DNA from 2 places in the Variovorax sp. J2P1-31 genome. Region 2 is predicted to be linked to the other one. Evidence: riboswitches for the same ligand, from Rfam matches in the RefSeq annotation. Region 2 holds a riboswitch; the other holds the start of a gene.
The links. A riboswitch is a leader RNA that binds a small molecule or an ion and turns the genes downstream of it on or off. The one in region 2 is predicted to bind cobalamin.
Positions count from the first base shown of each region.

Region 1: linked by a shared signal. The riboswitch ahead of QTI20_RS16915 (TonB-dependent receptor) and the one ahead of QTI20_RS09165 (TonB-dependent receptor domain-containing protein) in region 2 are both predicted to bind cobalamin.

Region 1 covers NZ_JASZYA010000002.1:1,247,997-1,263,293, reverse strand. Annotated here, with positions in the region: gene QTI20_RS16980 (hypothetical protein) at 1-369, shown strand, start outside; gene QTI20_RS16975 (formylglycine-generating enzyme family protein) at 461-1,438, opposite strand; gene QTI20_RS16970 (DUF4148 domain-containing protein) at 1,594-1,872, shown strand; gene QTI20_RS16965 (MATE family efflux transporter) at 1,892-3,262, opposite strand; gene QTI20_RS16960 (DUF2239 family protein) at 3,403-3,969, opposite strand; gene QTI20_RS16955 (DUF4198 domain-containing protein) at 4,222-4,950, shown strand; gene QTI20_RS16950 (DUF3649 domain-containing protein) at 4,947-5,246, shown strand; gene QTI20_RS16945 (PepSY-associated TM helix domain-containing protein) at 5,243-6,877, shown strand; gene QTI20_RS16940 (DUF3325 domain-containing protein) at 6,874-7,161, shown strand; gene QTI20_RS16935 (hypothetical protein) at 7,158-7,658, opposite strand; gene QTI20_RS16930 (Tex family protein) at 7,740-10,118, shown strand; gene QTI20_RS16925 (patatin-like phospholipase family protein) at 10,131-11,204, shown strand; gene QTI20_RS16920 (fasciclin domain-containing protein) at 11,305-11,862, shown strand; cobalamin riboswitch at 11,957-12,233, shown strand; gene QTI20_RS16915 (TonB-dependent receptor) at 12,364-14,532, shown strand; gene QTI20_RS16910 (ABC transporter substrate-binding protein) at 14,532-15,297, shown strand, end outside.
Region 2 covers NZ_JASZYA010000001.1:1,971,606-1,986,902, forward strand. Annotated here, with positions in the region: gene bluB (5,6-dimethylbenzimidazole synthase) at 1-572, opposite strand, end outside; gene cobO (cob(I)yrinic acid a,c-diamide adenosyltransferase) at 705-1,274, opposite strand; partial or broken gene QTI20_RS09140 (ABC transporter ATP-binding protein) at 1,457-2,164, opposite strand; gene QTI20_RS09145 (FecCD family ABC transporter permease) at 2,224-3,228, opposite strand; gene QTI20_RS09150 (ABC transporter substrate-binding protein) at 3,225-4,085, opposite strand; gene QTI20_RS09155 (bifunctional adenosylcobinamide kinase/adenosylcobinamide-phosphate guanylyltransferase) at 4,082-4,642, opposite strand; gene QTI20_RS09160 (cobyrinic acid a,c-diamide synthase CobB) at 4,629-5,978, opposite strand; gene QTI20_RS09165 (TonB-dependent receptor domain-containing protein) at 5,963-7,918, opposite strand; cobalamin riboswitch at 8,002-8,242, opposite strand; gene QTI20_RS09170 (DUF904 domain-containing protein) at 8,264-8,488, shown strand; gene QTI20_RS09175 (cell division protein ZapA) at 8,485-8,820, shown strand; gene QTI20_RS09180 (sulfite exporter TauE/SafE family protein) at 9,112-9,927, shown strand; gene QTI20_RS09185 (YebC/PmpR family DNA-binding transcriptional regulator) at 10,001-10,714, shown strand; gene QTI20_RS09190 (hypothetical protein) at 10,734-10,895, opposite strand; gene QTI20_RS09195 (cupin-like domain-containing protein) at 11,105-11,965, opposite strand; gene dnaE (DNA polymerase III subunit alpha) at 12,095-15,297, opposite strand, start outside.

The DNA.
Region 1 (15,297 bases), on a different contig from region 2:
ATCAGCAAGACGATCAAGGATGGGAAAGGCCAGCCCTACGGACGATCGGATGCGGATTCCCGCTACATCAAGACCTCGGTGAAGGTCTCGTCGAATCCCGCGTACGGGTACTCCCAGATCAACGCGATCGGCGTTCCGGTGCGGGACCACCGGCTGTACCTGAACACCTTGCGTGGACCCGAGGGGCAACCCGTCGAATACGAACGACTGGGTGCCTGCTGCTATGGCCCGGACCATCCAGCCGCGAAGGGGCCGGTGGATGTCTACAGAATCCGGGTGGACGGGGTGTCCAAGGAGATCTTCCTGTTCCTGGACGGCTACAAGGAATGGACGACTGAATTGCCGATGGGCTTCCAGCAGCGGAAGTGATGCCGACGCGGGGCCTTGGCCGCCCGCTGCCACGCATCGACACGGCGGATCGCGAAGCCGCGAGTCGGCGCCCCGGCCGCCGTTGCGCGATTCAATCCTCCCGCACCAGCCGAATCCCCACCAGCGTGTAGCGCGTGCTCGGCGCGTTCCAGTTGCGATAGGACGCGCGGGTATAGAAGGGCCATGTGTGCCAGGAGCCGCCGCGGCGCACCCGCACCGTGCCTTCGGCGGGGCCCTGCGGGTCGTCGATCGGAGACTTGGCGTAGTAGTCGTCGCCATGCCAGTCGGCCACCCATTCCCAGGCGTTGCCGTGCATGTCGTGCAGGCCCCAGGGGTTCGGCGCGTAGCTGCCGACCGGCGCGGTGAAGGCATGGCCGTCGTCGCCCTGCAGCGCCATCGCCTGCCACTGCGGCCAGTGGCGGGCGCTGCGCGCGTCGAACACGTTGGCCGCGCCCAGCAGCGAGCGGGGATCGTCGCCCGCGTGGTAGCGGCTGCGGGTGCCGGCGCGGCAGGCGTATTCCCACTCGGCCTCGGTCGGCAGCCGGTAGCGCCGGCCTTCGGTCCGGCTGAGCCAGGCCGCCAGCGCCTGGGCGTCGTGCCAGGTCACGTTGACGACCGGATGGTCCTCGCCTTGGACGAAGCCGGGGTTGCGCCACGAGTAGCGGCGATCGCGGCCTTCGAAGGCATCGCCGCGCGGTGTGGTGGCCGGGTCGTAGTCGGCGCGCCAGCCGTAGCCGCCGGTGCCGTCCGCCTCCGACTCCGCAACGTAGCCCGAGGCTTCGACGAAGCGGCGGAACTGGCCCACCGTGACCTCGTGCTGGCCCATCCAGAAGGCGCGCGTGATGCGCACCCGGTGCACCGGTCCCTCGTCGTCCAGCTGTGCGAAGCGCGCGGCCGGCAACTCGGGGTAGGCGCGCGCCAGCGAATCGGAGGCCTCGTCGCTGCCCATCAGGAACTCGCCGGCCGGCAATCTCACGAAGGCCATGCCCAGGCTGTTGTGCTCGATATCGGCCGCGTGCGCACCGGCCGCGACCCAGGTCAGAAGCAAGAGCAAAAGGCAGCGCTGCATGGGCGGATGCTATGGCATCCGATGCCGTCGCGCGCGGCCTTGCATCCAGCCGCGAATTCGCCGCGTATAGATCCTGTGCGGACCTGAATCGGACTGCACGCGGTTCCGCCGGCGCCAGGGCTGGCGGTCTTCATCCAGCCAAGAGGAGTTCCATCATGTCCACCAAGTTCATCGCCATCGCTGCCGTTGCCGCCATCACCGGCCTGACCGGTTTCAGTGCCCAGGCCTTCCAGGGCGAGCAGAGCAACCTACCGCCGCAGGCCTTCCAGTCGATGCGTTCGCGTGCCGAGGTGGCGCAGGAGGCGCTGAAGCCGGTGCAGATCACCAACGGCGGCACCGGTGTGGCCAAGCCCGTGGCCTCGGCCGACCGCGCGACGGTGCGCGCCGGTGCGCGCGCGATCGCGGCCAACGGCGCTTCGCTCTACGGCACCTGAAGCCCGGGGCCCGCGGGCCTCAGACCAGTTTGCGGATCGCCTTCTTGCGCCACACGCCGCGGTAGTAGGCGGTCTGCAGCCCCAGCATCGCGAGGAAGGTCACGGGGTAGGCCACCCACACGCCGTTGATGCCGATGCGGTGGCTCATGAAGTACGCCACCGGCACTTCGATCAATGCGATGCAGAAGATCGCGATGGCCGTGGGCACCAGCACCGAGCCGCTGGCCCGCATGATCCCCGACAGCACCGAGGCCATGCCGAAGATCACGCTGCTCCACAGCATGATGTGCAGCAGGGTCTGCGCCAGTTCGATCACCGGCGCGCTCGTGATGAAGAAACCCATCAGCGGGCGCGAGAACAGGTAGCCCAGCAACACCAGCGAGCCGGTCAGCACCAGGTTCATCAGCAGGCCGGTGCGCGCGATCGCGCCCAGCTGCTCGGTGCGGCCCGCGCCGATGGCCTGCGCGCCGAGGATCGAGGCCGTGATGGCGATCGAGATCGCGGGGAACTGCACATAGGCCACCACCTGGTTGACCGCGCCGTAGGCCGCGGTGGCGTTCGAGCCGTAGCTGTTGACCAGCGAGAGCAGCGCCACTTCGGCCAGCGCGACCACGATCATCTGCACGCCCGTGGGCACGCCGACCTTGAGCACCGTCTTCAGGATCCTGAGGTCGATGCGCATGGCGTGCGCGAAGGCGGCGTCGGGCGCCAGCGGGCTCTGGGTCTTGCGCAGGCGGAAGGCCAGCCAGGTCGTCGCGACCACGAAGGACACCACGGTGGCGGCCGCGCCGCTGGCCACGCCCAGTTGCGGCAGGACGCCCCAGCCGCGGATCAGCGCCGGCGTCAGCACCAGGCCGATGCCGGTCGAGATGGCCAGCGTGTAGAGCGGCGTGACGGTGTCGCCCACGCCGCGCAGCATCGCGGTCGACAGCAGGAACACGAACAGGCCGGGCATCGCGATCAGCATGATGCGGGCGTAGGCGGTGGCGTCGGCCAGGATGTCGGGCGGCGTGCCCAGCGCCGCGAGCAGGGGTTGCGTGAAGCTGCCGCCGAACACCGCGACCAGCAGGCCGAAGGCGATGCCCACGGTGAGCGTGGTGCCGGCGATGGTCTTGACCTTGGCGGTGTCGCGCGCGCCCCAGGCCTGGCCGATCAGCACCGAGGCGCCCGCGCCCAGGCCGATGGTGAAGGCGATGAAGAAGAACATCACCGGGAAGAAGCTGGACACGGCCGCCATCGCGCCCACGCCGATCATCTGGCCCACATAGACGTTGTTGAGCGTGCCCGACAGCGACTGCAGGATGTTGCTCAGCAGCATGGGCGCGAGGAAGAACAGGAAGATCTTCCAGAGCGGGCGGCGCGGGTCGGGTGTGCGGGCGCCGGTCCGCATCGCGGCGGGCGGCGCCGCATCGCTGGCGGGTGCCACGGGCACCGCGGCAGGGTCGGCCACGGCGGCGGGCGCGGCGGCGATCTCGCCGGCCACGCGCAGGTCCTCGGCCTGCAGGTCGGCGCTCAGGGCATCGGGTTTCTTCATTGTGTTTTTTCCCAGGCGGCGTTGCTCAGTTGTTCGAGATGTGTGCGCACGTCATCGGGCCAGGCCGCGATGCGTTCGACGAAGGCTTGCCGTTCTCCGGCGAACAGCGCGCGCGTCGCTTCCTCGAAGCCCGGCAGGTCGCCGGCGATCTCGGACATGAAACGGTAGGTCGACTCGCGCGCGGTGCGCAGCGTATCGCGTCCGTCGTGCAGGCGGCGCGCCTCGTCGACGATGCGCCGCAGCGCGACCGAGGCGCCGCCGGGCTGGCGGGCCAGCCAGTCCCAGTGGCGCGGCAGCAGCGTGACTTCGCGCGCCACCACGCCGAGTTTGGGCCGGCCGACGCCGCGCGCCGGGGCGGCGTCCTCGGCCGCCTCGGGCCGCAGGTCCAGGTCGATCCGTGTGCCGGTGGCGTCGTCGAACACGCGCAGCAGCGGCTCCTGCGGGGGCGGCGCGGCCCGCAGCCGCGCCACGATCTCGGCGCGCGGCCCGGAGGCGATGCGCCGGAAACCGGCAAAGACCGTGAGGTGGTCGGCAGGGGGCGCGGAGGAGGGCGGCGTGGACATGGCAGGGCTCTGGACAGCGGAGCACGGAATCTACCCGGATGAAAAAACCATTGCAATATCTTCCGGGTAAAAATATCTCGAGGTGAAGTCGGGAGACACTTCGACACCTTGATAGAATGCGAATTGTTCGTATTCATATGGCCGTCGCCTGCAAGCCGCCTCTGCTAGACCTCGGGCGAGGGCCAGCGTCACGGCCGCGAGCGGCCCGCCCGGCGGGCACTGCCTTCGACGCCATCGACTTCACACCTTTTCATGAACAAGACACTCGCCGCCGCTTTCGCCCTGCTGGGCTTCGCCACCGCTTCGCAAGCGCACCAGATCTGGCTCGAGCAGCCCGCGGGCCAGAGCGCGGTGATCCGCTTCGGCGAGTTCGGCGAGAACCTGCGCGAGACCTCGCCGGGCCTGCTCGACAAGTTCGGCCAGCCCACCGCCACGCTGGTGTCGGCCCAGGGCGAGAAGAAGGCCGACGGCAGCAAGGCGGCCCAGGGCTTCACGCTGCCCTTCAAGGCCGCCAAGGGCGAGTCCATCGTGGCCGAGGACGCGAGCTATCCGCTCTACACCCTGAAGCAGGGCGACAAGGAATCGAAGAACTGGTACCACCCGGCCGCGCGGCTGATCACCGGCTTCGCGTCGCAGGAGGCCAAGCTGGCCTTCGACATCGTGCCGGCCGGCGCCCCGGGCGAGTTCAGGCTGGTGTTCAAGGGCCAGCCGCTGCCCAAGGCCAAGGTCACGCTGGTCACCCAGTCGGGCTGGTCCAAGGAAGGCCGCACCGACGCACAGGGCCTGGTGCGCTTCGACATGCCCTGGAAGGGCACCTACGTGGCCGAGGCCAGCCACACCGACCGCACCGGCGGCGAGCGTCCCGGGGCCGCAGGACCCGAGAAGTACGACGGCGTGAGCTACGTCACCACGCTGACCTACGTCAAGGCCGAGGGCGTGGCGCCGATCGCTGCCGGCCCCGCCGCCACGCCCAACCAGTGAACGCCGTGCTGCACCGGGCCCTGCGCGTCGGGCCGCTGCTCTCGCGCATCGTGGCCGCGATGTTCGGCGGCTACGGCCTGGCCGCGCTCGCGAGCGTGGCCGCGCTGGCCCTGCCCATGAGCAAGCCGCAGGCGGTGCTGACGGGCATGCTGTCGAGCTTCGCGGTCTTCGCGGGCGCGGTGGTCTGGGTCTTCGCGGTGCGCAGCGCACGACGCGCCTGGGCCGGCCTGCTGGTCGCGGCCGTGCCGCTGGGCCTGGCCGCCTGGTCGGTGTGGCGCGGAGGCGCCGCATCGTGAGCACCGACAAGCCGGCGAAGAAGTCGCCGCCCAAGGCGCGCGGCATCCGCCAGTCCATGTCCGACCTGCACATCTGGACGGGCCTGCTGGTCGGCTGGTTCCTCTATGCGATGTTCCTCACCGGCACGGTGAGCTACTTCAAGGACGAGATCTCGCAGTGGATGCGGCCCGAGATCGCGCACCAGGCCCAGGTGCCCGATGCGGCCGTGGTGGCGCAGCACGTGGCCGACAAGCTGCGCACCGAGGCCGCGGGCAGCCCGCAGTGGAGCATCGGCCTGCCCGATGCGCGCAACAACGTGGTCAGCGCCTTCTGGCGCACGTCCGGCGTCGAAGGCCGGCGCGCCTTCCAGAGCGGCACCTTCGATCCGGTCAGCGGCGACAAGGTCGCGGGGCGCGACACTGGCGGCGGCAACTTCTTCTACCGCTTCCACTTCCAGTTCCACTACATGCCGGTGCTGTGGGGCCGCTGGCTCGCGGGCTTCTGCGCGATGTTCATGCTGGTGGCCATCGTCAGCGGCGTGATCACGCACAAGAAGATCTTCATCGACTTCTTCACCTTCCGCGGCGGCAAGGGCCAGCGCTCGTGGCTCGATGCGCACAACGCGCTGTCGGTGTTCGGGCTGCCCTTCCACCTGATGATCACCTACACCGGGCTGATCACGCTGGCCGCGCTGTACATGCCCTGGGGCAGCCAGGCGGCGTTCAAGACCCCGGCCGAGCGGCAGGAGCTCTCGGCCCAGCTGAGCGCCTTCATCACGCCCGCCAAGCCCACCGGCCAGGCCGCGACGCTCGCGCCGATCGAAGACATGGTGCGGCAGGCGCAGGCGCGCTGGGGCCGCGACAACATCCAGCGCGTGAACATCACGCTGCCGGGCGACGCCGCCGCGCGCGTGACCATCTCGCGCGGCGACGAGGGCCGTGCCTCGGTGAGCCCGCAGTACATGCTGTTCGACGGCTCCACCGGCAAGCTGCTCGAGACCAAGGACAGCGTGGGTCCCGCGGCCGAGACCCGCGGCGTGATGTACGCGCTGCACCTGGGCCGCTTCGGCGACACCGCGACGCGCTGGCTCTACTTCCTCGTGAGCCTGGCCGGCACCGCGATGGTGGGCACCGGGCTGGTGATGTGGACCGTCAAGCGGCGGCAGAAGCTGCCCGACCCCGACAGACCGTATGTCGGCTTCTGGCTGGTGGAGCGGCTGAACATCGCCGCCATCGCGGGCCTGTCGATCGCCATGACGGCCTTCCTCTGGGGCAACCGGCTGCTGCCGCTCGATCTGCCCCGGCGCAGCGAGTGGGAGGTCGACCTGTTGTTCATCGTCTGGGGCCTGGCGTTGCTGCATGCGATGCTGCGGCCCGCGAAGCGCGCCTGGATCGAGCAGCTCTGGATCGCCACCGCCGCGCTGGCGCTGCTGCCGGTCGTGAGCGCCTTCACCACCGAGCGGCCGCTGTGGCGCAGCCTCCTGGCCGGTGACTGGGTCTTCGCCGGCCTGGAACTCACGCTGTGGGCCCTGGCCGCGCTGCATGCGCTGCTGGCGATCCGCACGATGCGGCACAGCCCCAAGCCCAAGCCCGCGCGCCGCGCCGCCGCGCCGGTGGCCACCACGGCCACGCCGGCCGGGGAGGGCGCATGAGCGGCTGGTTTCACGGGGTCGCCTTCGCGCTGTGCCTGCCGGGCTTCGCGGCGCTGGCACTGGCCATGGAGCGGCACCAGGAGGACCTCTTCGGCCATGCCTTCGCGCCGTCGCTGACCCGTCGGCTGCGCGTGGCGGGCTGGGGCGCGCTGCTGTTCGCGCTTGGCGTGCTGGTGGGTGCGCAGGGCTGGGGCCTGGGGCTGGTGAGCTTCAGCGGCCACACCAGCCTGGCGGCCGGGCTGGTGTTCGTCGCCTTGCTCGTGCAGGGCCGGCGGAAGGCCTAACGCAGGCGCCAGAACGCGCGCCAGTACCTGCGCGTGCCGGCCTTCATCTGCCGCACCGCACGCCAGGGCGCGCTCTGCCGCACCAGGCCCAGCACACGGTCCTTCCACGCGGTCCAGCGCGGGTACCAGCGCGCGAACCAGCCGATGCGCATCAGCGTGGGCTGCACCAGCTGGAACAGCCGCGCCACCACGGCCGTGCCCGCGAGCTTGGCCGCGCCCAGCAGCAGCACGCCGCTCGCATAGTGGCCGCGGCCGAACAGGAACAGCGCGAGCAGCTTGATCGGCAGCAGCGCGATCACGGGCAGCGCGAAGGTCAGCAGCGCGCCCCAGGGCGGCAGGCCGCGAACCCAGCCTTCGAGCCGCGCCCACAGCGGCAGGCGCGCCAGCCTGGCGACCTGCGCGGCCAGCGGTTCCCAGCCCCATTCCTCGAACAGGAGCACCGGCACCAGCAGCACGGTGGCGACGAGGCGGAGCAGGCGGCGCAAGCGGATCAACATGCAAGCGATTGTGAGCCCGGCGCCCCGCGGGGCCTATGGCAAACTGCTGCGCTTTATTGCGCGCCCAGGGTTCATTCAGACATGCAGAAAATCATTCGCCAGCTCGCGTCCGAAATCAAGGTCGGCGAGCACCAGGTGAAGGCGGCCATCGAGCTGCTCGACGGCGGCGCCACGGTGCCCTTCATCGCCCGCTACCGCAAGGAGGCCACCGACGGCCTCGACGACATCCAGCTGCGCGAACTCGAGGCGCGCCTGGCCTACCTGCGCGAGCTCGACGAGCGCCGCACGGCCGTGATGAAGAGCATCGACGAGCAGGGCAAGCTGACCGACGCGCTGCGCATCGCGATCGCCACCGTGGCGACCAAGCAGGAGCTGGAAGACCTCTACCTGCCCTTCAAGCAGAAGCGCCGCACCAAGGGCCAGATCGCGCGCGAGTTCGGCATCGAGCCGCTGGCCGACAAGCTCTTCGCCGACCCGACGCTGGACCCGGCCGTCGAAGCCAAGGCCTTCCTCAAGCCCGCCGAGACGCTGGACGACGGCAAGCCGGGCCCCGATTTCTCCACCGTGCCGGCCGTGCTCGACGGCGTGCGCGACATCCTGTCGGAGCGCTGGGCCGAGGACGCGGCGCTGGTGCAGCGGCTGCGCGAGTGGCTCTGGAGCGAAGGCCTGTTCAAGTCCACGCTGATGGCGGGCAAGGACGAGAACAACGTCGACGTGTCCAAGTTCCGCGACTACTTCGACTACGACGAACCCATCGGCCGCGTGCCCTCGCACCGCGCGCTGGCGGTGTTCCGCGGCCGCGCGCTCGACATCCTCGACGCCAAGCTGGTGCTGCCGGTCGAGCCCGAGCCGGGCAAGCCCAGCGTGGCCGAAGGCCGCATCGCCCTGCACCTGGGCTGGAGCCACGCGGCCCGCCCGTCGGACGACCTGATCCGCAAGTGCGTGGCCTGGACCTGGCGCGTGAAGCTCTCGCTCTCGACCGAACGCGACCTGTTCACCCGCCTGCGCGAGGACGCCGAGAAGACCGCCATCAAGGTCTTCGCCGACAACCTGCGCGACCTGCTGCTGGCCGCGCCCGCGGGCCGCCGCGTGGTGCTGGGCCTGGACCCGGGCATCCGCACCGGCGTGAAGGTGGCGGTGGTCGATGCGACCGGCAAGCTGGTCGAGACCGCCACCGTGTTCCCGCACGAGCCGCGCAAGGACTGGGAAGGTTCGCTGCACACGCTGGGCAAGCTCTGCGCCAAGCACGGCGTGAACCTGATCGCGATCGGCAACGGCACCGCCAGCCGCGAGACCGACAAGCTGGCGGCCGACCTGATCAAGCTGCTGGCGAAGATGGCCGACCAGGCCGGCGCGCCGCCCATGGCCATCGACAAGGTGGTGGTGAGCGAGGCCGGCGCCTCGGTCTATTCCGCGAGCGAATTCGCCTCGCAGGAGATGCCCGACGTGGACGTGAGCCTGCGCGGCGCGGCCAGCATCGCGCGCCGCCTGCAGGACCCGCTGGCCGAACTCGTGAAGATCGACCCCAAGTCGATCGGCGTGGGCCAGTACCAGCACGACGTGAACCAGAGCGAACTCGCGCGCACGCTGAGCGCGGTGGTGGAAGACTGCGTGAACTCGGTCGGCGTGGACCTCAACACCGCCAGCGTGCCGCTGCTGTCGCGCGTGTCGGGCCTGTCGGCCAGCGTGGCCAAAGCGGTGGTGCGCTGGCGCGAGGCCAACGGCGCCTTCGCCACCCGCAAACAGCTGCTGGAAGTCACGGGCTTCGGCCCCAAGGCCTTCGAGCAGAGCGCGGGCTTCCTGCGCGTGCGCGACGGCAGCAACCCGCTGGACATCACCGGCGTGCACCCGGAAACCTATCCGCTGGTCGAACAGATCATGGTCAAGACCGGCAAGCCCATCACCGAGCTGATGGGGCGCGCCGACATGCTCAAGGCGCTCAAGCCCGAACTCTTCGCCAACGAGAAGTTCGGCGTGATCACGGTCAAGGACATCCTGGGCGAACTCGAGAAGCCGGGCCGCGACCCGCGCCCCGACTTCAAGGTGGCGCGCTTCAACGACGGCGTCGAGGACATCGCCGACTTGAAGGAAGGCATGATCCTCGAGGGCACGGTGAGCAACGTCGCGCAGTTCGGCGCCTTCATCGACCTGGGCGTGCACCAGGACGGCCTGGTCCACGTGAGCCAGCTGGCCAACAAGTTCGTGGAAGACGCGCGCGAGATCGTCAAGACCGGCGACATCGTCAAGGTCAAGGTGATGGAGGTCGACGTGGCGCGCAAGCGCATCGGCCTGTCGATGCGCCTCGACGCTTCGCCCGCGCGCCGCGACGGCCCGCGCGACAACCGCTTCGAAGGCGCGGGCCGCGGCCAGCAGCAGGGCCCGCGCCGCGACAACACGCCGCAGCCCGCGGGCCAGATGGCCAGCGCCTTCGCCAAGCTGCAGGGGCTGCGCGGCAAGTAAGCCGCCTCCCCGATGAAGGCACTGCGCATCCATGCCGGACCGGCCGCCAGGCGCCTGATCGAAGCGCAGGGCCTGCGGCCCGGGGACGTGCGCGTGGTGCCGGGCGCGGCGGGCGGGCCCAAGGGCCTGATCCTCGGCCCCATCGACCGCTTCCTGCTCGGCGACTGGCTGCCGCGTTCCGACCAGCCCATCGACCTGGTGGGGGCCTCCATCGGCGCCTGGCGGCTGGCCAATGCCTGCCTCGACGACCCGATGCGCGCGCTGCGCGACTTCGAGGACGGCTACATCACCCAGCACTTCGAACTGCCGCCGGGCCAGAAGCGGCTCACGGCGAAGCAGGTCAGCGCGCAGTTCGGCGAGGGCCTGCGCAGCTTCTACGGCGGTCGGGCGCAGGAGGTGCTGAAGCATCCGCGCTACAGCCTGCATGTGATCACCGCCCACGGCCGGCACCTGCTGGGCCGCGAGGGGCGGGGGCGCACGGCGCTGGGCTACCTGGGCGCCTTCATGGCCAACGGCGTGCGGCGCAAGGCGCTGGGCGGCTGGCTGGAGCGCGTGGTGTTCTCCACGCCGGATGCGGCCCTGCCTTTCGCCACCACCGATTTCGCGACCCGGCGCGTGGCGCTGAGCGAAGCCAACTTCGCGCCGGCGCTGCAGGCCTCGTGCTCGATCCCCTTCATGCTCGAGGCGGTGCACGACATCCCGGGCGCGCCGCCCGGCGCCTACTGGGACGGTGGCATCACCGACTACCACCTGCACCTGGACTACCGCGCGGGGCCCCAGGGCATCGTGCTGTATCCGCACTTCCAGCAGGCGGTGGTGCCGGGCTGGCTGGACAAGGGCCTCAAGTGGCGCCACAAGGCCACGCCTTTCCTCGACAGCATGGTGGTGCTGGCGCCATCGCCCGAATGGGTCGCGACCCTGCCCAACGGCAAGCTGCCCGACCGCAACGACTTCCTGCGCTACGGCAACGACCTGGCGGGCCGCATCCAGGCCTGGCGCACCGCCGCGGCCGAGGCGCAGCGCCTGGCCGACGAACTGCAGCAATGGCTGGAAAAACCCGACCTGGCGCAGCTGCGCGCACTTTGAAGCGCAGATTTCGCATCGGTTGAATCCAAGGTGCGGGCGGGGCCGTATCCCTTTCACCCGCTGCGCATCTTCGTGGCGGTGAACGCAACAGGAGCCATCCATGCAAGCCAAGTTCTCACGCCTCGCTTCCCTCGCACTCGCAGCCGCTCTGTCGGTCGGTGCGGTCTCCGCCATCGCCCAGGTCACCGTCGGCGGCGCGCCGATGTACGCCACCAAGGACATCATCGACAACGCCGTGAATTCCAAGGACCACACGACCCTGGTCGCCGCGGTCAAGGCCGCCGGCCTGGTCGAGACGCTCAAGGGCCCGGGTCCGTTCACCGTCTTCGCGCCCACCAACGCCGCCTTCGCGGCCCTGCCGGCCGGCACGGTCGACACGCTGCTCAAGCCCGAGAACAAGGGCACGCTCACGACCATCCTCACCTACCACGTGGTGGCCGGCAAGGTCGATGCCAAGTCGCTCATGAAGATGATCGACGACGGCAAGGGCATGGCCTCGCTCAAGACCGTCTCGGGCGGCACGCTGGTGGCCAAGAGCACCGGTGGCATGGTGACCGTGACCGACGAAAAGGGCGGTACCGCCAACGTGACCATCGCCGACGTCTACCAGTCGAACGGCGTGATCCACGTGGTCGACAAGGTGCTGCTGCCCAAGTAAGCGGGCCACCTCCGACAGCAAGCCTCGCGCGGCAAGCTGTCAGATTTCTTTACCTTCCTATAATTCTGTGGTCGGGCCGGCGCTGTGAGCGCCGCGCCCGCACGGTTCGAAGGTGCCCCGCACGCTCTCATCGCTTGAGGGTCTCGGGGTTAAACGGGAAGCAGGTGCCTTGCGTCTTCACACGACGCGACAAGTCCTGCGCTGCCCCCGCAACGGTCAGCGGATCTCGAAGAATCCCTCACGCGCATGCCTTGTCGGCATGGCAGTCACTGCGCCTCACGGCGTGGGAAGGCGAGGGATTCGGTCCTGCACGCAACGCGCATGCAGGACGGTCCGCAAGCCCGGATACCGGCCTTCGCAACTGCTTCGGCCGCTGCGGGAGAGCGAGGGTCCGGGCAAGCCGGTGCACACACGCACCGGGCTTGGCCGCGAGGCGTTCTTTCTTCTTCAGCGTATTCAATGGTTGAGGCTCCGCGGGGTGGCGGGGCGGTTGGAACACGCATGAAAAAAACAACGATCCTGAACCCGGCCCGAGTGGGCGTGCTGGGTTTGCTCTCGATGGCCGCGGGCCAGGGCATGGCGCAGGAAGCCGATGCCCTCAATGAAATCTTCGTCACGGCCACGGCCCGCCCCGAGGCGCGCGCCAGCATCGCCGCGACCACGCAGGTGATCGACCGCGCGGCCATCGACCGCTCGACCGCCAAGTCGGTGACCGACCTGCTGGCCGAGAACGCGGTCGGCTTCTTCAGCGAATGGACCGCGGCGCAGACCTCGATCAACATCCGCGGCGCCACCAGCGACGGCCAGGGCCGCGACTACAAGGGCCAGGTGCTGGTGCTGGTCAACGGCCGGCGCGCCGGCACGGCCAACATCTCCAAGCTCAGCGCCAACGAGGTCGAGCGCATCGAGATCGTGCGCGGCCCGGCCTCGGTGATCTACGGCAGCCAGAACATGGGCGGCGTGATCAACATCATCATGAAGAGCGGCTACAACGCGCCGCCCAGCCAGGCCGGCCTCAGCGTGGGCTCCTGGGGCGGCGTGCAGGCCAATGCGCAGACCAGCGGCGGCGGCGAACGCTTCGACTGGTACTTCGGCGTCTTGGGCGGCCAGCGCGACGATTACGAATCGGGCAAGGGCGGCGGCAAGCTGGCCAACACGGGTTGGGAGCGCCGCGGCTTCGCGGGCGCGCTGGGCTTCCAGGTCGACGAGCGCAACCGGCTCGAACTCAAGCTGCGCACCGACGGCATCTACAACGCGGGCTTCCGCGGATCGGGCGCCAACACCATCAGCAAGGACGACCGCACCAACGCCTCGGCCGACCTCACCTACGAAGGCCGCACGGCCGACGAGCGCATCGGCTGGATGGCGCAGATCTACTCGGTGGCCGACGAGGACGAGTTCAAGTGGGCCTCGCCCGTGGTGCGCTCCGGCACACGGGCCACGCCCGGCACCTCGAGCGACTACAACGACCGCAAGCTCGACATCCTGGGCACGCGCCTGCAGCCGCGCTTCAAGCTGGGGCAGGGCAACGACCTGCTGCTGGGCTACGACTGGGAACGCAGCCGGCTGCGCTCGGACCGCTTCCGCGTCGCGCTGCCCGGCGGCCCGACCGGCCAGGTCGCGCCCTACGACAACAACCAGACCGAGCACGTCAACGCGCTGTACTTCGAGGATTCGCAGAAGTTCTTCGACGACCGCGTGACGGTGCGCGGCGGCGCGCGCCGCACCGAAGGCCGCACCAGCTTCGACTACACGCCCAACCTGCCGCTGCAGCGCAGCGGCAGCCAGTCGTACGGCGAGACCACCTGGTCGACCGGCGCGACCTGGCGCGCGCTCGACGTGCTGAACCTGCGCACCGGCATCTCGACCGGCTTCCGCGCCCCGACCTCGACCGAGCTGGGCTCGGACTTCACCGCGGTGGGCGGCGGCCGCAGCTTCGGCAACCCGAACCTCAAGCCCGAGAGCAACCGCCAGATCGAGTTCGGCGGCACGCTGCAGCTGCCGGTCTGGAACGTGGACGTGGCGCTGTTCCAGAACACGATTTCCGACCGCATCATCACCGTGTCGCGCGGCCCGACCACCAACACCTCGGACTACGCCAACAACGCCGCCGACATCGTGGTGCGCGGCATCGAGGCCAGCGCCAACGTCGACCTGGCGAAGGCACTGAACTTCTCGACCGGCGCCCACAGCCTCAACGCGTATGCCAACGGCTACTACAACTTCACGATGCGCGACAAGGGCGCGACCGCGCTCGACACCGACCGCGTGCAGCGCATGTACAAGTACGAGGCCTCGCTGGGCCTGCGCTACGGCCGCGGCGCGGGCAAGCTGCCCGACGACTGGAGCCTGCAGATCGGTGCGCTGCTGCGCGGACCGATGTGGTACGACACCGAGGAAGCGCTGCTGATCCCGCAGGGCGAGCCCTACAGCACCTACATCCACAGGAAGGGCGCCTTCACCGTGTGGAACCTGCGCGGCGACTACCGCATCAACAAGCGCGTGAAGGTGTTCGCGGCGGTCAACAACCTGTTCGACCTCAACCGCAGCCCAATCTTCATCGCGCTCGACCAGAAGCCGTGCATCGCCGATCCGCGCTTCCAGAACGGCGGGTGCGGCACCTCGATGCCGGGCCGCGAGTTCCAGGTCGGCATGCAAGTCAGCTTCTGATGCGGTTCAAGCGCATCGCGCTGGTCCTGGGTCTGAGCGCCGCGGCCCTCTCGGGGCAGGCCGCGCCGATCGAGGTCCGCGATGCGCTGGGCCGCAGCGTGGTGCTGCCCGCGGCGCCGCAGCGGCTGGTGACCATCTTCGCGTCGAACACCGAACTGGTGACTTCGCTCGGCCTGGCCGACCGCATCGTCGGCGTCGAGGAATACACGCGCTTTCCGCCCGAGGTCATGGACAAGCCCAGGGTCGGCGGCCGGCTGGGCTTCTCGGTCGACGCGGTGGTCGCGCAGCGGCCCGACCTGGTGATCGTCACGCCCGCGCGGCAGGCCGCCAACCAGCTGGTCGACCCGATGACGCGCATCGGCGTGCCGGTGATCGTGCTGCTGAGCCGCTCGGTCGGCGAGGTGCTGGACAACATCCGCCTGATCGGCCGCGCCACCGGCGTGCCCGAACGCGGCGAGGCGCTGGCGCAGTCGCTGCAGGCGCGGCTGGATGCCGTGGCGCAGCAGGTCGCGCAACGCACCGCCCCGCGCATGGTGATGATCACCGGCCGCGTGGGCAACGGCATGCTGCTGGTGGCGCGGGCCGACACCTACACCGGCGAGGCGATGCGCATGGCCGGCGGCCGCTTCGCGATCGCGGGGCGCGGGGCGGTGGCGCAGGTGTCGCCGGAGGCCATCCTCGCGTCGGACCCGGACGTGCTGCTGTTCGCGGGGACGAAGGCTGCTCTCGACGATCTGGTTCAACTGCCGGGCTGGCGTGACATGC
Region 2 (15,297 bases):
CGCTGCAGCATCGGTTCGTCGTAGAAGCCGTGCACCGGCCCCAGGCACAGCAGCGCGATGGGCTCGGCGCCCGCGGGCAGCCCCAGCAGCGCCGCGACCTGCACCGGATCGAACAGCGAGACCCAGCCCATGCCCAGCCCCTCGACGCGCGCGGCCAGCCACAGGTTCTGGATCGCGCAGGCGGCCGAGGCCAGGTCCATCTGCGGTAGGGTGCGGCGGCCGAACACATGCTGCTCGCGGCCGTCGGCCAGCGTGACGGCGATGAGTTCGGCCGCATCGAGAAGGCCCTCGACCTTGAGCCGCATGAATGCGTCTTCGCGCTCGCCCAGCGCCTGCGCGGTGCGCACGCGCTCCTGCTCGACCAGCGCATGCAGCTGCGCGCGCAGGGCCGCGTCGCGCACCCGGATGAAACGCCAGGGCTGCATGAAGCCCACGCTGGGCGCGTGATGGGCCGCTTCGAGCAGCCGGCGCAGCAGCTCGGGCGCGACCTCGCCGCCCGCGAAGTGCCGCATGTCGCGGCGCTCGCGGATCGCGCGGTAGACGGCCTGCGCCTCGTCGGCCTCAAATGGCATCTTCACGCGTCGCACCCTGGCCCTCTCTTCCAGGAACACCGCGGAACCGGCTTCGCCGGGCCGCCGGTGTTGCCCCCTGCAAGGGGGAGGGAGGCCACACGAAGTGGGCAAGCCTGGGGGTGTGCAACATGTCTAATCTTCGATGCCGCGCTGCGCCGGGATGCCGGCCTTGAACGCATGCTTGACCATGGTCATCTCGGTCACGGTGTCGGCCAGCTCGATCAGTTCGGGCGGGCAGCGGCGGCCGGTGAGCGCCACGTGCACCTGCTTGGGCCGCTCGCGCAGCGTGGCCAGCACGTCGTCCAGCGGCAGCCAGCCGTAGATCAGCGGGTAGGTGATCTCGTCGAGCACCACGAGGAAGTACTCGCCCGACAGGATGGAGGCCTTGGCGCGCAGCCAGCCGTCGCGCGCGAGCTGGCCCGAGCGCTCGAGGTCCTGGCTCTTCCAGCTGAAGCCGTCGCCCAGCCCTTCGATCGGGATGCCCAGGTGCTCGAACATCCGGTGCTCGCCGAAGCGCGCGGTCGGCACCTTCATGAACTGCCAGATCTTCACGGCCTTGCCGCGGCCGTGCGCGCGCAGCGCCAGGCCGAAGGCAGCCGTGCTCTTGCCCTTGCCGTCGCCGGTGTTGACGATCACGATGCCGCGGCGTTCGCCCTCGGGCTTCTCGTAGGGCTTGGCGCTGGGTGGGGTCTCGATTTGCATGTTGGTTTCCTAGGCGGTCGAATTCGAAGGGCGGGAATGCGGGTTGCCGGACGCAGAAGACGCAGAGGTTTCGCAGAGGACGCGGAAGAAGACATTCAAAGACTTGTCTTGGTTTTCCTTTTGCGCCTTCTGCGAAACCTCCGCGTCTTCTGCGTCCGGCTGTCCGATCCCGATCCCGTATGTCATGTCGGCAACGCAATCCATTGTTCCGCCACGCGATGCACGCGAACACGGTGCTCGAACACCTGCTCGAGCGCTGCATGGGTGGCCGGGTCGCTGCAGCCGCCGTGGTGCACCATGCGGCCGCGGTCCATCACGACCAGCGCATCGGCGGCCAGCGCCATCGAGAGTTCGTGCAGCACGCTGACCACGGTGCGGCCCTCGGCCACCAGCGCGCGCATGGTCTGCATCCAGTCGGACTGGTGCGGCGGGTCGAGGTTGGCCAGCGGCTCGTCCATCAGCAGCACCTCGGCCTCGACCGCGAGCGCGCGCGCGAGCAGCACGCGCTGGCGTTCGCCGCCCGAGAGCTGGCCCAGCGGACGGTCGCGCCAGTCCCAGGCCTGGGTGCTGCGCAGCGCGCGCTCGACCGCGGCGCGGTCGGCCTCGCTGGGCGGCGCGAGCCAGCGCTGGTGCGGCATGCGGCCCAGCATCGCGAGGTCGTAGACCAGCAGGTCGTCGGCGCTGCTCTCGCCCGCCCCACCCTGCCCCAGCCACGACATGCGTCGCGCCCGCACGCGGCCCGGCAGGCCGTGCAGCGAGGCGTCGAACAGCCGCACCTCGCCACCGTGCGGCAGCAGGCCCGCGAGCACGCGCAGCAGGGTCGACTTGCCGGCGCCGTTGGGGCCGACGATGCTGGTCCAGCGGCCGGCCGCGATGGCCAGGTCGATGGCGTGCAGCACCGGCGTGCCGCCCAACGCGGCGTCGACCCGGCGCGCTTCGAGGGCCGCGCTCACCGGATGCCTCCGCGTCCGCGCCGGTGCATGAGCCACAGCAGGTAGCTGCCGCCCAGCACGGCGGTGAGCACGCCCACCGGCAATTCCTGCGGCGCGATGAGCCAGCGCGCCAGCAGGTCGGCCGCCATCAGCAGCAGGCCGCCCATCACGGCCGACAGCACGATCAGCCAGGCATGGGTGGTCTTGACGATGGAGCGCACCAGGTGCGGCGCGGCCAGGCCGACGAAGGCGATCAGCCCGGTCTGGGCCACGGCCGTGCCGGTGGCCAGTGCCAGCACCGCGACCAGCGCCGCGCGCATCGCGCCCAGCGGCAGGCCCAGGCTGGCGGCGGTCGCCTCGCCCAGCGCCAGGCCGTCGAGCACCGGGGCCAGCGCCCAGGCCGCGAGCAGGCAGATGGCGCCGAGCCCGGCCATCACCGCGCAGGCGCTCCAGCCGACCAGGCCGGTACCGCCCAGCATGAAGCCCTGCAGCGCCTGCAGGATGTCGGCCGAGCCGATGGTCACCAGGTCTTTCGCGGCGCCCAGCACCACGCCGACGATCACGCCGGCCAAGAGCAGCCGCAGCGTCTGCTGCACGCCGCGCGCGAGCATCAGCGTGAGCAGCACCGCCAGCACCGCCCCCACGAAGGCCGCGCCCGTGAGGCCCAGGCGCACCAGCCACTGCGTGGCCGACGGCGAGGCCCCGAACAGCGCGAGCGCCAGCGCCACGCCCAGCGAGGCGCCCGAGGCGCTGCCCAGCAGGTAGGGGTCGGCCAGCGGATTGCGGAACAGCCCCTGCGCCACCGCGCCCGCGAGGCCCAGCAAGGCGCCGGCCAGCCAGGCGCCCAGCGTGCGCGGCAGCCGGATCTCCTGCACGATCTGCAGTGCGATGGGGTCGTGGCGCGCGGCCAGCACGCTCTCGAAACCGGTGCTGCCGATGCCCACGCCCAGCAGCAGCAGGGCCGCGCACAGCAGCATCAGCACGGCCGCGAGCAGCCAGATGCGTTGCCGGTGACGGATCATTTCGGCGCCTTGTCGGCCAGGCAGCGGGCCATGATGCGCGCGGCTTCGCCCATGCGCGGGCCGGGCCGCACCAGCACGTCGGACTCCTCCGGCGCGAAGCGGCAGATGCGGCCGTCGCGCACCGCGCGGATGCTGGCCCAGCCGGGGCGCTGCTCCATGCCCGCGGCGCTGCGCACGCTGACCATGATCAGGTCGGGATTGGCGCGCACCACGAACTCGGGGTTGAGCTTGGGGAACGGGCCCAGCGCCGCGGGCACGATGTTCTTCACGCCCAGCCGCGTCAGCGTCTCGCCGATGAAGGAGCTCTCGCCCGCGCCGTAGGGGCCGCTGTTGACCTCGAAATACACGCGCGTGGCCTTGGCCGCGGGCGACAGCGACTGCGCCGCCGCCGACACGCTGGCGTCGATCGCGCGCCAGACGCGCTGCGGGTCGTCGGCCTGCAGCACGCGGCCCAGCTGGTCGAGCACGCGCTTGACGTCGGCATGGGTCTTGGGCTCGAGCACCAGCACCTTGAGGCCCAGGGTTTCGAGCCGCTGCGTGACGCGCGAGGACTTGGCCAGCAGCACCACGTCGGGCTTGAGCGCGACGATGGCCTCGACGTTGGGATCGATGCCGCCGCCGAGCTGCGGCAGCGCGCGCACCGAGGCCGGCGAATTCGAGTAGCGGTCGACGCCGATCAGCCGCTCGCAGGCGCCCAGCGCGCAGACCGATTCGGTGAGCGAGGGCAGCAAGGTGACGATGCGCTGGGGCGCGCGCGGCAGGCTCACCTGCACGCCGCGCTCGTCGGTGATCTCGATCGGCTGCGCGTGCGCGAGGCCCGTCAGCAGGAGCAGCAGCCAGGGCAGCCAGCGCTTCACGTCGGTTCCTTCAGGGTCAGCGGCAGGCCTGCTGCCATCAGCGTGACGCGATCGCATTCGGCCGCGACGTCCTGGTTGAGCCGGCCCAGCGCATCGACGAAGGCGCGCACCTCGCGGCCCAGCGGGATCACGCCCAGGCCGATCTCGTTGCCCACCAGCACCACCGGGCCGCGCGCCGCGCGCAAGGCGGCCCGCAGCGCCGCGATGGCCTGCGCCGCATCGTGGGCCGCGCCCTCCATCGGCATCGTGAGGTTCGTCAGCCACAGCGTGAGGCAGTCGACCAGCACCATCGTGCCCGGCGCGCTGTGGGCCGCGAGGGCCTCGGCCAGCCGCACCGGCTCTTCGACGGTGCGCAGGCCCGGCACGCGCTCGGCACGGTCGGCCTGGTGGCGCGCGATGCGTTCGCGCATCTCGTCGTCCCAGGCGGTGGCGGTGGCGATCAGCACGGCGTCGTGCGCGGGCGAGGCGGCCAGCCAGGCGGCGGCGCGCTCCTCGGCGCGGCGGGACTTGCCGCTCTTCTGGCCGCCGAGCAGGAATTCGCGTTCAGCGGTCGTCATGCGGGAATCCGATCGGCGCGGCATCGAACAGCCGCGCGGTGGCTTCGGGACTGGAGGCGAACCAGGCGTGGAAATAGCTCGCGCGCAACGTGCCGCGCACATAGACCGCTTCGCCGCCGGCGTCGGTGTTCGGGCGCGTGGTGCGCGCCGCCACGGGCTGCGGCGTGTCGCAGAGCGAGTAGTGGAAGGTGTGGCCGCGCAGGCTGTGCCCGGCCAGTGCCAGCTGCTGAGGCCCGAGGGCCGCGAGCCGCTTCTGCACCGTCACGCGGCCCGGCAGCAGGCCCCACATCGCGTGGGATTGGCCGTCGGCCGTGACCAGCGTGTCGTACAGGGCCATCATGCCGCCGCACTCGGCCCAGACCGGCTTGCCGGCCGCAACATGCGCGACCAGTGCATCGCGCAAGGGCGCGCAGGCGGCCAATTGTTCGGCATGCAGTTCGGGGTAGCCGCCGGGCAGCCAGACCGCATCGCATTCCGGCAAAGCATCGCCGGCCAAAGGCGAAAAGAATTCAAGGCGTGCCCCGAGTGAACGCAGCACCTCGAGGTTGGCCGGATAGACGAAGGCGAAGGCGGCATCGTGCGCGATCGCCACGGTGCGGCCCGCGAGCAACGGCGCAATCGCTTCGGCCGCAGGCGCCTCGAAGCAGACTTGCGGCAACTGCGCCACCGACAGCCGCCCCAGCGGCGTGGCCGCGAGCGCGTCGGCCGCCGCATCGAGCCGGGCCAGCGCATCCTGCGTCTCGTCGGCCGCGACCAGGCCCAGGTGCCGTTCGGGCAGCGTGAAATCCTCGCCCTTGGGCAGCGCGCCCAGCCAGTGCGCGGGATCGCGCAGCGCGCCTTCGAGCATGCCCGCATGCCGTTCGCTCGCCACGCGGTTGGCCAGCACGCCGAACCACGGCAGGCCGGGCTGGAAATGCTGCAGGCCATAGGCCAGCGCACCGAAGGTGCCGGCCATGGCGCGCGCGTCGATCACCGCCAGCACCGGCAGGCCGAAATGCACCGCCAGGTCGGCCGCGCTCGGCGTGCCGTCGAACAGGCCCATCACGCCCTCGACGATCAGCAGGTCCGCCTCGCGCGCCGCGGCATGCAGGCGCGCGCGGCAATCGGCCTCGCCGTTCATCCAGAGGTCCAGCGAATGCACGGGCGCCCCGCTGGCCATGGCGAGCCAGCGCGGATCGAGAAAATCGGGCCCGCACTTGAACACGCGCACGCGCCGCCCGGCGCGTGCATGCAGGCGGGCCAGCGCGGCCGTGACCGTGGTCTTGCCCTGCCCGGAGGCGGGCGCGGCCACGAGCACGGCGGCGCAGGTGGCGCTGTGGCTTACTGGGGCGACCACTTGAGCCCGAGGTAGGCGCTGCGGCCCGCGGTGGCGTAGATGCGGGCGAAGGAATAGTCCTTGTCGCCCGCGTTGTCCAGCCGGCCGATCAGCGTCAGCGAAGGCGTGAGCTTCGTGCTCGCGACCAGGTTGAGCACGGTGTAGCCGCCCAGGCGGCGCAGGTTGGCGGCATCGTCGTAGCGCATGCCCGAAGTTTGCACCTCCGCGCCCAAGGTCCAGCCGGCGACCTTCCAGTCGGCGCCCAGCATGCCGTGGCGGCGCGCGCGGCGGGCCAGCAGCTTGTCGGTGCCGAGGTCGCGCGGGTCCTGGAAGTCGGCCGAGGCGCGCAGCGTCACGTCGCCGATGCGGTGGCCGGCGGTCAGCGTCAGGCCCTCGTACTCGGCGCGCGCGGTGTTGGCATAGCAGCCGAAGCTCGAGAGGCAGCCGCGGGCGCTGCCGTCGTAGGTGATCAGGTTGCGCACCTTGTTGCGGTAGACCACCACGCCGGCGTTGCTGGCACCCGAGGTCCAGTTCAGGCCCAGCTCGACGTTGCGGCTTTCCTCGGGCTGCAGGCTGGCCACGCCGTACTCGCTGAAGCGCTGGTAGAGCGTGGGCACGCGGAAGGCGGTGCCGACCGAAGCGGTGGCACGCCATTGCGGCGTGATCGCATAGCCGTAGGCCGCGCTGCCGGTGGTCTTGGCGCCGAACTCGCTGTCGTCGTCGCGGCGCGCCTGCAGCTGCACCGTGTGCGGGCCCTGGACGAAGCCGTAGCCCAGCGACACCGCGTCCTGCGAACGATCGCGCGCCAGCAGCTTGGCCGAGGCGGTGGCGGCGTTCTCCAGATCGTCCTCGCGGCGCTCGAGCGCGGCCGTGAAGCGGTGCGCGCCGAAGTGCAGCTCGTTCTGGAACAGGTAGCCGCGCAGCGCGGTCTCGGTGCGGTAGAAGCTCGGGTCGGTCTGGTAGGTGGTCTTGCTGTCGGTGACCTGCAGCCGCGTCGTGTAGTTGTCGGTCCACTTGGCGATCCAGGACACGCCCGCGGTGCGCAGCGTGTTGGTCGAGATGTCGTCGGGGAACACGGCCGGCGGGCGCGCGCCCGATTTCGAGGCGTCGTACTGCGCCTCGATGTCGCTGTAGAGGAAGGTGCCTTCGAGCCGGTGCGCCGGATTGATCTGGAAGCCCAGGCGCGCATTGGCCGCGGTGCTGCGGTAGCCGTCGCGGTCGGGGCTGGTCCAGCCGTCGGCCGCGTACTGCGCGGTCTTGACCGGGTTGCGCTTCTCGAGCGGCTGGATGTTGAAGCCGTCGCTCTCCTCGTGCGAGACGCCCAGCGAGTAGTCGAAGGCGCCGTTCACGCCCGCCGTCCCGCTCAGGCCGGCCTCGGCCTTGCGCAGCTTGTTGCTGCCGATCGCCACGCCGACGAAGGGCGTGGCCGGGCCTTCGCCGCGCTTGGTGAACAGCTGGATCACGCCGCCGATGGCATCGGAGCCGTAGACCGCCGCGGCCGGGCCGCGCAGGACTTCGATGCGGTCGATCTGCCCCAGCGGGATGCCTTCCCAGCCGGCGCCGCCGGTGGACTGCGAGTCGATGCGCACGCCGTCGATGTAGACCGCGGTGAAGCGCGACTCGGCGCCGCGGATGAACACGCTGGTGGTGTTGCCGATGCCGCCGTTGCGGCTGATCTCGATGCCGGGCAGGCGCGCCAGCACGTCGGCCACGCCGGTGGCGCCGCTGCGCTCGATGGTCTCGCGGTCGACGATGGACACGTCCGAGGTCAGGTCCGACAGCGGCTGCGCCACGCGCGTGGCCGTGACCACGGTCTCGGGCAGCGACTGCTGCTGGGCCAGGGCCAGGCCGGGCCATGCCACGGCAATGGCCGCGCTCAGGGCGGCCAGCGGCAAGGCGGCGCTGCGCACACGCACGGACACCGGCGCGCGGGCGCCGTCGGGAGAAAAACGATTCTTCATGGGGACGAACTTGAGAACAAAACCCTGTCCGGCTTCCCCGCCGGACGTGTGGGCGTCACGAAGGCGGCCGCGCATCACGCGCACCCACCCTCTCCTCGTTGGCCGGTATCCGGGCTGGCAGAACGACTGTCGTCGCCTTCCCAGGCGCCTGTTTCAGGGCGCCCAGTGGCTGAGTGACGAAAGCGGCGCGCGTGAATGCGCCGTCTGCTGGACCGTTGCGGGGGCAGCGCAGGCTGACCGCGGCTCGAAGAGCTCTGGTTCCTGCTTCCCGTTGAACTGCGCCGCGTGAACCGCGGTGCGAGCACCAACGCGGGCGATTCTAAGGCGCCCCTACAATCTGCAGCCATGTCCGCACAGAGCCCCATCGATCAGATTGCCGAGCGCGTTGAACGTCTGCTCGTGCGCCACGAAGAAATTCAGCGCACCAACACGCTGCTGCAGGAACAGGTCGATGCGCTGACGCGCGAACGCGACGCGCTCAAGTCGCGCCTCGCCGCCGCACGCACGCGCATCGACGCGGTCCTGGAGCGGCTGCCCCTCGACCCGCCACAGGATCCCGCCACCCCATGAAACAGCTCGAAGTCCAGATCATGGGACAGAGTTACCTGCTCGGCTGCCCCGAAGGCGGCGAAGCGCAGCTGCGCGAGGCGGTCGAACGCGTCGACCTCGCCATGTGCAAGATCCGCGACGCCAACAAGGTGAAGGCCCGTGACCGCATTGCGGTGCTCGCGGCGCTGAACCTGGCCTTCGACCTGGGCCAGCAGCCCGAAGCGGCCGAAGCCCCTGCGCCCGCCGAGCCCGAAGCCGCGCCCGCCGCCCTCGGCGCGCACGATGCCGAGCGCGCCGCGCAGTTGCTGCAGCGCCTCGACCAGGCGCTCGCGCGCGACAACCACCTGCTCTGACAAAAAGCCCGCGCGGTCACGCGGGCGGGGTCGATGCAGGCGTAAAATCACGCCTGTCTGCAGTGCGCGTCGGGCTTAATATTTCCTTGTTCCAATGCTCTCCGGAGCCGGGCTTGGTACATCGCTTGACGGGCGTGATCATCTCGCGTCAGATGAACCCGAAGTCCTGCTGCCCTCGCCCACCTGAACCCTGGTTCAGGATGCGGGTCCGGCGCACCCCACTGCAGACACCTTTTTTCCTGGCGACGGCCCCTTGATCGGGGCCGTCGTCTTTTCTGCCCCGCACCGCCCATGCCGCTCGAACCGCTGTTGATCGTGGAACTCGCCCTGCTGGGCATCGGCAGCGGCTTCCTCGCCGGGCTGCTGGGCATCGGCGGCGGCATGGTGATGGTGCCCTTCATCACCATCATCCTCGGCCAGCGCGGCGTGGCGCCCGACCTGGCGGTGAAGATGGCGATCGCGACCTCGATGGCCACCATCGTCTTCACCTCGGTCTCGAGCGTGCGCGCGCACCACAAGCGCGGCGCGGTGCGCTGGGACATCGTCAAGCGGCTGTCGCCCGGCATCGTGGTCGGCAGCCTGGTGGGCAGCCTGGGCGTGTTCGCGCTGCTCAAGGGCACGGCGCTGGCGATCTTCTTCGCGCTGTTCGTGGGCTTCTCGGCCACGCAGATGTTCCTCGACAAGAAGCCCGCCCCCACGCGCCAGATGCCCGGCACCGGCGGCCAGTTCGCCGCGGGCGGCGTGATCGGCTTCATCTCGGGCCTGGTCGGCGCGGGCGGCGGCTTCATCAGCGTCCCGTTCATGACCTGGTGCAACGTCGCGATCCACAACGCCGTCGCCACCAGTGCGGCGCTGGGCTTCCCGATCGCCGTGGCCAACGTGGTGGGCTATGTCCTCAGCGGCACCACGGTGCAGGGCCTGCCGGCCGGCGCCTTCGGCTACATCTGGCTGCCGGCGCTGGTCGTGATCGCGGCCTGCAGCGTGTTCACCGCCCCGCTGGGCGCCCGGGCCGCGCACAGCCTGCCGGTGAAGAAGCTCAAGCGGGTGTTCGCCAGCGTGCTGTACCTGCTGGCCGCGTACATGCTCTGGAAGGGTCTCGGCGGCTGAGCCACCGATCCGGCGCGCAAAATCATTCATTCCTGCGGGCGGCCCGGACCGTCCGCCCAACTAGGAGCAAGCCATGGGCGCACAGTGGAAAGCAAAGCACAAGGACCTGGCCGCCAATGCCAAGGGCCGGATGTTCGGAAAACTGGCCAAGGACATCATGATCGCGGCGCGCAGCGGCGCCGACCCGGCCTCCAACGCCCGGCTGCGGCTGGTGGTCGAGCAGGCGCGCAAGGTCTCGATGCCCAAGGAAACCCTGGACCGGGCGATCAAGAAGGGCGCGGGCCTGACCGGCGAGGCGGTGCATTTCGAGCATGTGATCTATGAAGGCTTCGCGCCGCACCGGGTGCCGGTGATGGTCGAATGCCTGACCGACAACGTGAACCGCACCGCGCCCGAGATGCGGGTGCTGTTCCGCAAGGGCCAACTGGGCACCTCGGGTTCGGTGGCCTGGGATTTCGACCACCTCGGCATGATCGAGGCCGAGCCGGCCACCGCCGGTGCCGATCCCGAGCTCGCGGCCATCGAGGCCGGCGCGCAGGATTTCGAGCCCGGCCATGAGGAAGGCGCGACGCTGTTCCTCACGGCCCCGGCCGACCTCGACCTGGTGAGCCGCGCGCTGCCCGCCCAGGGCTTCACCGTGCTGTCGGCCAAGCTGGGCTACAAGCCCAAGAACCCGGTCGATCCGGCCAGCCTGAGCGCGGCGGACCTGGAAGAAGTCGAAGTCTTCCTGGCCGCCATCGACGCCAACGACGACGTGCAGAACGTGTACGTCGGGCTCGCCGGCTGAACGACCGGCCGCGCGAGGCTCAGGCCTCGAGCTCGGCGGTCTCCAGGAGGTCGAGGGCGCGGATGTCCTCGGACAGTTGTCGAAGCCGCGTCCACGCACCGGCTTCGCCGTTGGCGATGGCCAGCAGCAGTTGGGCGTACTCGTCGGTCATGGCGGTCCACTGTTCGAATCTGCTGTCCATGTCTCGGCTCCTGCTGCTTTGGGAATCACAGCTTGGAGACAGAGAATGCAAAGTGCGTGCCACGGCCTGCTGCGGACAGAACGCACTGTAGGCCCCAGGTAAGTCATTGCCATGACTCGACGGCGCCCCGTGGGGGCGATGTACCCGTCACGTTACGAAGAAAAGCTTCGTACCCGTAACACCAAAGACAACACTGCGCCGCGGGTCGTTCAACGACCGCGGAGGCGGCTGGCCGCCTGCCACAGGCCCGACTTCGCGCTGTCGCGCCAGGCCTGGGCGCCGATGGGCGCGGGCGCCATGCCGAAGCGGCCCAGCACGCGGCGCGAGGCGTGGTTGAAGTTGAGCGCGCGGCGCCAGGCCATCGACTGGCGCGTGTTGAAGATGATCGACATCGAGATCGACACGTCGTCGGGCCCGTTGCGCACATGGTGGCCCGCGACGAAGGGGATGTGGATGGCCTCGCCCGGCTGGAAGGCGAAGCAGGTGCCGAGCGCGTCGGTCTCCTTCGACCAGCTGAGCCGCGTGTTGGCATAGGACACGTAGGCCTCGCGCTGCACCGCGGTCACGACCCGCTCGTCCCATTGCGGGAACACGGTCACCTCCTTGCTGCCGCGGAACTGCATCAGGAAGGTCGAATAGCGGTCGATGTGGAAGGGTGTGACGCTGTTGGGCGAGGCGATGAACAGGTAGAGCTGGGGGTCGACCGCCTCGGTGCCCACGCCGTGGCGGCGCATCAGGCTCTCGACGTCGCCGATCAGTTCGCGGTGCAGCGACGCGAAGGACGGATCGATCTCCGGTCCGCTGACCATCACGTAGGAATCGCTGACCCGGATGTTCTCGATGGTCTCCTCGATGCTGCGCTCGGCCGGCTTGCGGCTGAAGGTGCCCTCGAAGTCGTCGCCCTCCTTGAGCCGGCCCATCGAGTACATGACGCGCTTGGGCGGCAGGGCCGGGATCACGCGCGCCAGGTTCTCCAGGCTCAGCGCCGGATGGCCCATGAGCTTGTGCTGGAACTTGAAGGCCTCGCGGTCGAAATGCTCGAACACCGCACCGTCCTCGAAACACTGCATCGCCCACTCCAGTTCTCGCTTGCCGGGGCATGGCGCCGCGCGGCTGCGCCGGATGGCGCGGGCTGGAATGTAGTCCTTTTTACTAACTGCAACAAGTTATTTCGGCACGCCCGCGCCGCGCGGTTCGGTTCAGTCGTAGACGATCACGGCCTTCCCGGCCTCGGCCTGCGCGGTCCAGCTCGCGAGCGCGGCGTCGTTGGGGAAGAACTTGGCGCGCTCGCCCAGTTCGAGCTCGACCTTGGCGCCGCCGCGCGCCATCGTGAGCCGCACCGGCAGGCCCTGGCGCAGCTCGCCCACCTCGCTCATCTCGATGCGCGGCGGGAAATCCTTGACCAGCTGCGCGATGTCCGGCGCCTTGCCGTTGACCGCCACGCGCAGGTAGCGGCCGAAGCGGCAGCGCGCGCTCGCCAGGTCCCAGACCTGCTGCACCTGGAAGCGGGCCTCGAAGCCGTTGCGCCCGGGCTGCAGGCGCCCGCTGACGATGACCAGTTCGTCGTCTTTCAACGTGTTGCGGTTGGCGTTCATCACCGCCTCGTCGGCGGTGGCGTCGATCGCGCCCGACTTGTCGTCGAGCTTGAAGATCGCGAGCCGGCCACGCTGGCCGTTGATCACCCGCATGTCGCTCACGATGCCGGCGATCACCTGCGGCTCGCGGCCGTCGAGCAGGTCGTCGATCTGGCGCTTGCAGAAGCGCCGCACCTCGTGCGCCACCTCGTCGAACAGGTGGCCCGAGAGGTAGAAGCCGACGGCGGTCTTCTCGTAGGTCAGCCGCTCCTTCACGCCCCAGGGCGTGGCGTCGACCAGTTCGGGCTCCTGCGAGGCCGAGCCGTGCTCGCAGTCGCCGAAGATGTCGACCTGCGAGGCGTTGGCGGCCGTGGCCGCGGCGAATTCGAAGGCCCGGTCGAGCGAGGCCAGCAGCGACGCGCGGTTCTGCTGGATCGCGTCGAAGGCACCGGCCTTGATCAGCGCCTCGACCGTGCGCTTGTTGATGCGCTGGCGGTCGATGCGCACGCAGAAGTCGTAGAGGCTCTTGAACGGCCCGCCCTCCTCCCGCGCCCGCACCACGGCCTCGACCGCCAGCTGGCCGGTGCCCTTGACCGCGCCCAGGCCGTAGCGGATCACCTTGTCGGTCACGGGCTCGAAGCGGTAGTTGCCGCGGTTCACGTCCGGCGGCTCGAAGGTCATGCCGAAGTTCTTGGTGGCGTCCTCGAACAGCAGCTTGAGCTTGTCCGTGTCGTCCATTTCCACGGTCATGTTGGCGCAGTAGAACTCCGCCGTGTAGTGGACCTTGAGCCAGCCCGTGTGATAGGCCAGCAGCGAGTAGGCGGCCGCGTGCGACTTGTTGAAGCCGTAGCCCGCGAACTTCTCCATCAAGTCGAAGATCTCGTCGGCCTTGTCCTGCGGGATGCCGTGGGTGGCGAGCGCGCCCGCGCGGAATTTCTCGCGGTGCTCGGCCATCTCCTCGAGCTTCTTCTTGCCCATCGCGCGGCGCAGCAGGTCGGCGCCGCCGAGCGAGTAGCCGCCCAGGATCTGCGCGGTCTGCATCACCTGCTCCTGGTAGACCATGATCCCGTAGGTCTCGGAGAGCATCTGGGCCACGGCCGGGTGCGGGTACTCCACCGTCTCACGGCCGTGCTTGCGCGCCACGAAGCTGGGGATCAGGTCCATCGGGCCCGGGCGGTACAGCGCATTGAGCGCGATCAGGTCTTCCAGCCGGGTCGGCCGCGCGTCCTTCAACATGCCCTGCATGCCGCGCGATTCGAACTGGAACACCGCCTCGGTCTTGCCGTCGGAGAACAGCCGGTAGGTGGCGGCGTCGTCGAGCTTGATGTCCTCGTAGTTGAAGTTCTCGCGGCCCTTGTGGCGCTTGACGATGAACTCGCGCGCGATCTCCAGGATGGTCAGCGTGGCCAGGCCCAAGAAGTCGAACTTGACCAGGCCCACGGCCTCCACGTCGTCCTTGTCGTACTGGCTCACGGCCGATTCGCTGCCCGGCTGCTGGTAGAGCGGGCAGAAGTCGGTGAGCTTGCCGGGCGCGATCAGCACGCCGCCGGCGTGCATGCCGATGTTGCGGGTCATGCCCTCAAGCTTCTGCGCGAGCTCGACCAGCATCCGGACTTCCTCTTCCTTCTCGATGCGCTCCTTGAGCTGGGGCTCCATCTCGATGGCGTAGTTGTTCTTGTCGCCCTCGATCTTCTTCTCGGGCGGGTACTGCAGCGTGACCGACATGCCGGGCTTGTTCGGGATCAGCTTGCTCACGCCGTCGCAGAACATGTAGCTCATGTCGAGCACCCGGCCCACGTCGCGGATCGCGGCGCGCGCGGCCATGGTGCCGAAGGTGGCGATCTGGCTCACGGCGTTGCGGCCGTACTTGTCCTTCACGTAGTCGATCACCCGGTCGCGGTTGCCCTGGCAGAAGTCGATGTCGAAGTCGGGCATCGAGACGCGTTCGGGGTTCAGGAAACGTTCGAACAGCAGCGCGTACTCGAGCGGGTCGAGGTCGGTGATCTTGAGCGCATAGGCCACCAGCGAGCCGGCGCCCGAGCCCCGGCCCGGCCCCACCGGGCAGCCGTTGGCCTTGGCCCACTGGATGAAGTCGCCCACGATCAGGAAGTAGCCGGGGAAGCCCATCTTCAGGATCGTGTTGATCTCGAACTCCAGCCGCTCGACGTAGCGCGGCCGCTCGGCATCGCGCTTGGCCGCATCGGGATAGAGGTGCTTGAGCCGGACCTCCAGGCCGTCGAAGGACTCCTGGCGGAAGAAATCGTCGATCGGCATGCGCACGCCTTCGGAGACGAAGGGCGTCGGGAAGTCGGGCAGCTGCGGCTTGCCCAGCACCAGCGTGAGGTTGCAGCGCTTGGCGATCTCGACCGTGTTGGCGATCGCGCTGGGCACGTCGGCGAACAGCGCCTCCATCTCGGCGGCCGACTTGAAGTACTGGTCGCGGGTGAACTTGCGCACGCGGCGCGGGTTGCCCAGGATCTCGCCCTCGGAGATGCAGACGCGCGCCTCGTGCGCCTCGTAGTCCTCGGCGGTGCCGAACTGCACCGGGTGCGTGGCGACCACCGGCAGCTTGAGCCGCGCGGCCAGTTGCACCGCGGCGATCACATGCGGCTCGTCCTCGAGCCGGCCGGCGCGCTGGAGCTCGATGTAGAAGCGGTGCGGGAACAGGCCGGCCAGCTGCAGCGCGAGCTCGGCCGCGCGTTCGGCCTGGCCCTGCAGCAGCGACGCGCCAAGCGGCCCGGCCTGCGCGCCCGACAGCGCGATCAATCCGCCGTTGAGTTCCTCCAGCCAGGCCAGCTTGCAGGCGGCCTGCGACTGCCCGCGGCCGA